Regions from separate parts of the Metabacillus sp. 84 genome, predicted to be linked through region 2. Evidence: riboswitches for the same ligand, from Rfam matches in the RefSeq annotation. Region 2 holds a riboswitch; the other holds the start of a gene.

Region 1 (2,404 bases), on a different contig from region 2:
TTTTGGCATGCTTCCATAATTTTCAGCCGCGTGATGCCATTCAGTATGAAATGGTTTGCAGGGTGGGTATAGACCGTTCCATCCTTGACGGCATAAAAATTGGTGGAGCTGCCTTCTGTGACAACACCATCCCTTACAAAAATGGTCTCATACTTCCCTGCGTCCGCCGCTGCCTGTTTAGCCATGACATTCCCCAGAAGATTCAGGCTTTTAATATCACAGCGTTTCCAGCGGATATCTTCCGCTGTCATCACTTCAACGCCTGATTTCTGCAGCTCCGCCGGACGTTTGGATGGAATTGGATAAGCGGCCAGCTGGGCTGAAACATCAGATCCTGGAAAAAGATGATTCCTTGCACTGACACCTCTCGTCACTTGCATATAGATGCCGCCATCCCGCACCTGATTGACCGAGACCAATTCCCTGATTCGATTTTTAAGCGTCTCTAACTCATAAGGCAGTGAGATTTTGAGCTCCCCCGCGCTTCTTTTTAACCTCTCCAAATGCTCATCGATTGTAAAAACTTCTCCATTGTAAACGCGGATGACTTCATACACCCCGTCACCGAATTGATAGCCTCTGTCTTCAATATCTACTTTCGCCTGCTCTCTATCAATCAGTTCATCATTCATTAAAATTTTCATAGAGCACCTCGGAATGTATAGGATTTGTACTTATCATTACATATGGCCTGACTGGCCCTTGTCAAGACTATCCCGGCAAATAAAAAAGAATATTTTTGAGGGTTATCAGTTGTAATTCATATTCTTGTCCTATAATATGTATCTATACCCAAACACAACATATAGAAGTTTCCGAAAATAAAAGCCACTATATATTGATTATATTCCGCAGCAAACGGTGCTAATAAGCTTAAAAGGGAATCCGGTAAAATTCCGGAACTGTCCCCGCAACTGTAAGTGTGACGAAATGGGCAAACCACTGTACGATATCGTACGGGAAGGGCTCAAAGTAGGAGAAAGCACAAGTCAGGAGACCTGCCGATGCTGTATATGTTTCGCTTTTCCCGGGGATTGGGAAGATGAAACGGTGGAAGTAAAAGAATCCTCTTTTATTCTATCGTTTGATCCGCTCAATTGCCAAGAGCGGATTTTTATTTTTCCTTGGAGGAGGATGGCTATGACTACTGAAACCGTAACGATGATAACAAATGAACAAGGCTTAAAAAGGCCGTTTGACGAGCAAGAATTTACAAAATGGATCAAAAAAACAGGGGAAGGCTTCCCTGAACTTGATTTAAACTCCTATATAGAGAGAATCATTCATTCCATTTCATCAAGAGATACATATACAGAGAAGCAGGTCAAAAACCTCTGTATCCTTGAGGGCCTGTCCAACATATCAGAATCTGAGCCGGACTGGACTTACTTTTGCTCCCGCCTGTATTTGGACCAGCTCTATACAGAGGCAGCAAGAAACCGCGGTTATGACTCCACTGTTCGATATGGATCTTTTCTCGAGCTGATCGATACACTTCACAGCATCGGCATTTATGGCGACTTGATTCCCGATGCATACTCAGCAAAGGAAATCTGTGAGCTTGGTGAAGAGATTGATCCGGAACGCGATCTGATTTTCACCTATATTGGTCTCAGGACACTTGCTGACCGCTACATTGCCCGTGACTACAGCAAAAACGTAATGGAGCTCCCTCAGGAACGGTTCATGGTGATTGCGATGACATTGATGGCAAACGAGCCCGCTGAGCACAGAATCCATCTTGTGAAAGAAGCGTACTGGGCGCTCAGCAATCTTTATATGACCGTTGCCACCCCTACTCTTTCAAACGCCGGAAAATCTGTGGGACAGCTGTCCAGCTGCTTTATTGATACGATTGATGACAGCCTGCAGGGGATTTTCGACAGCAACACCGATATTGCAAACCTTTCGAAAAGCGGGGGCGGAATTGGTGTCTATCTTGGCAAGATCCGCAGCCGGGGCAGTGATATACGCGGATTCAAGGGGGTTTCCTCAGGTGTGCTCCCTTGGATGAAGCAGCTCAACAATACAGCGGTCAGCGTAGATCAGCTCGGCCAAAGAAAAGGCGCGATTGCGGTCTACCTGGATGTTTGGCACAAAGACATCTTTTCTTTTCTCGATTCAAAACTGAACAATGGGGACGAACGCCTCCGAACCCATGATTTGTTCACAGGTGTCTGTCTTCCCGATTTATTTATGGAACAGGTAGAAGAGCGCGGCGACTGGTATTTGTTCGATCCTCATGAAGTGAGAAAAACACTTGGCTACAGTCTTGAAGATTACTTTGACGAGAAAAAAGGCAGCGGCAGCTTCCGGGAAAAGTATTGGGAGTGCGTCCGCCACCCTGACCTGGCCAAAGAGAAAGTTCCTGCAATCGATATTATGAAGCGGATCATGATCAGCC
Region 2 (2,404 bases):
CCCGCCAAGGATTATGCCTGTTAATACAAGGCTGATTACGATTCGCCTGCTCATATCCTTCATTCTTATCCCTCCGCATCCCGTTATACAAAAATCCTTTCTCACTATAAAGGCGGGACAGGCTGTTTGAAAAGGGGTAAATCTCTGTTTTTTCATAAATAGGTAAAAGTTCCTGGATATGGTTTCCGGAATGAGATGAAGCCATTCCGAACGGTTATCGAGCCGTGTCTATGCATGTACAATCTTCATAGTATACAATATGAGAAGAGCTTTGTAAGAGGAGGAGTATGATGGAGCCAAAATGGCTGACATGGGCCAAAGAAATTCAGTCTTTGTCCCAGGCTGGTATCGCCTATTCAAAGGATCCTTTTGATATTGAACGCTTTGAGAGACTAAGAGAGCTGAGTCAGGAAATGGTAAGTGAGTATACAGATGTGCCGATGGAAAAATTGAAGGGATTGTTTGCGAACGAGACAGGGTATCAAACGCCGAAGGTTGACGTCAGGGCAGTCATTTTTAAGGAAAATAAGGTTTTGCTTGTCCGTGAGATGCTGGATGGCCTGTGGTCTCTCCCGGGAGGCTGGGCGGATATTGGATTGAGCCCTTCTGAAAATGCAGCCAAGGAAGCGTTTGAGGAATCCGGCTTAACCGTCGAGCCAATCAGGCTTATTGCAGCCATGGACAAAAAATGCCATCCGCATCCTCCGGGAGGCTACCACATTTATAAACTATTCTTTCTGTGCGAGCATAGAGAGGGAGAGCTTAAGACTGGGTATGAAACTCTGGATGCAGGATTTTTTGGCCTGGATGAGCTTCCGGATTTATCTGTGGGCCGGATTACAGAAAGTCAGCTGAAAATTTTATTTGAATACTGCTGGGATTCCAACAAGCAGGTTTATTATGATTAAGGCTGCAGCACTCTGCGGATGGACACGGGAGTGTGTGCGGGGGTCAATGGAGGACACTTCCAGCAGTGGTGAAAAGCAGCTTCTGCTGCTTTTCTTTTTCCCTTTAAAAAAGAAAAGCAACTGACAAGCAGCAGAAGGTTGTGTATAATATTGTCTGTATCATAGTTTCATATCGATAAGGTGTAGGTGCTGATTGTTTATCAGCTTAAAAGGGAAGCCGGTTTAATTCCGGCGCGGTCCCGCCACTGTAAATGGGAGTGACCTGCTTAATCCACTGTGCAGCTATGCATGGGAAGGGAAGCGGGGAGCATTGATCATGAGCCAGGAGACCTGCCTTGCACCTCGTCACCGCATACCTACGAGGATAGGATGGTGTTAACGTTGACCAAAAAGTCTATACATAAGGCTTATACAGTCTGCCTAACATGTACCGTCATCTCCTTTTTCAAGGGAGGTGTTTTTTGTTTTCAGCTTTGTTGAATGAATGCTGCTGATTTATTCTCAAAGGCGGAGAAACCCTGCAGCGGCCAATAACAGCTGGTTTGACGAAACACTATTTTAACCGGCAGCTCAAAACAGCAGCGGTCGTATACGAGCTTTTTCAATACCTGTTTACCAATATCAATCAATACTTGGGGGATTGCCTGAATGAACAAGCTATTATCTATTTTATCAACAGTGCTTCTGTCTGCGGGAGTGCTCGCAGGGTGCGGAAGCCAGTCTGCTGCACCTGAGAAACAGGAGGAGAAGCAGGCTGCAGTTAAGGAAGAAGCTGAATTTCCGCTAAAGCTTACAGATGCATCGGATACGGATGTTACGATCGAGAAAGAGCCAGAGAAAATCGTTTCCCTTATCCCAAGCAATACGGAGATTTTGTTTTCCATGGATCTCGGAGATAAAGTTGTTGGCGTAACGGAAAATGACAACTTTCCTGAAGAAGCGATGAAAAAGGAAAAAGTCGGCGGGATGGATTTTAACGTAGAAAAAATCATCGGCCTGGAGCCTGACCTGGTTCTTGCCCACGAATCCGGCGCGCATAATTCAGCAGAGGGATTAAAACAGCTGAGGGATGCCGGTATAGATGTTGTAGTGGTAAATGACGCGCAAAGCTTTGAGCAGGTGTATGAGTCGATGGAGATGATCGGAAAAGCTGCCGGGGAACTGGAAAAATCAAAAGAAATGGCAGCAGGAATGAAAGAGGAGATTGCTAGCATTAAAGAGAAAGCCTCTTCTATACCTGAAGATGATAAGAAAAGCGTGTTCGTGGAGGTTTCCCCATCCCCTGAGATTTATACAGCAGGAAAGGATACCTTTATGAATGATATCCTCAAGACGGTTGGGGCAAAAAATGCAGCAGCCGATCAGTCGGGGTGGCCTAAAATGTCAGAGGAGGCAATTGTCAAGCTGAATCCTGATGTGATTGTGACGACTTACGGCTACTATAGTCCGAATCCTATTGATCAGGTAACGGGGAGAGAAGGCTGGGACAGTGTAAC

Evidence for each region. A riboswitch is a leader RNA that binds a small molecule or an ion and turns the genes downstream of it on or off. The one in region 2 is predicted to bind cobalamin.
Region 1: it holds a riboswitch for cobalamin, as region 2 does, so the genes downstream of both, ACQCV8_RS16110 (ribonucleoside-diphosphate reductase subunit alpha) here and ACQCV8_RS18145 (ABC transporter substrate-binding protein) in region 2, are expected to answer to the same signal.

What each region holds. Positions count from the first base shown of each region.
Region 1 covers NZ_JBNILN010000011.1:48,866-51,269, forward strand. The annotation lists gene dat (D-amino-acid transaminase) at 1-644, opposite strand, end outside; cobalamin riboswitch at 843-1,019, shown strand; gene ACQCV8_RS16110 (ribonucleoside-diphosphate reductase subunit alpha) at 1,141-2,404, shown strand, end outside.
Region 2 covers NZ_JBNILN010000015.1:52,237-54,640, reverse strand. The annotation lists gene ACQCV8_RS18155 (protein YkpC) at 1-63, opposite strand, end outside; gene ACQCV8_RS18150 (NUDIX hydrolase) at 291-908, shown strand; cobalamin riboswitch at 1,076-1,261, shown strand; gene ACQCV8_RS18145 (ABC transporter substrate-binding protein) at 1,557-2,404, shown strand, end outside.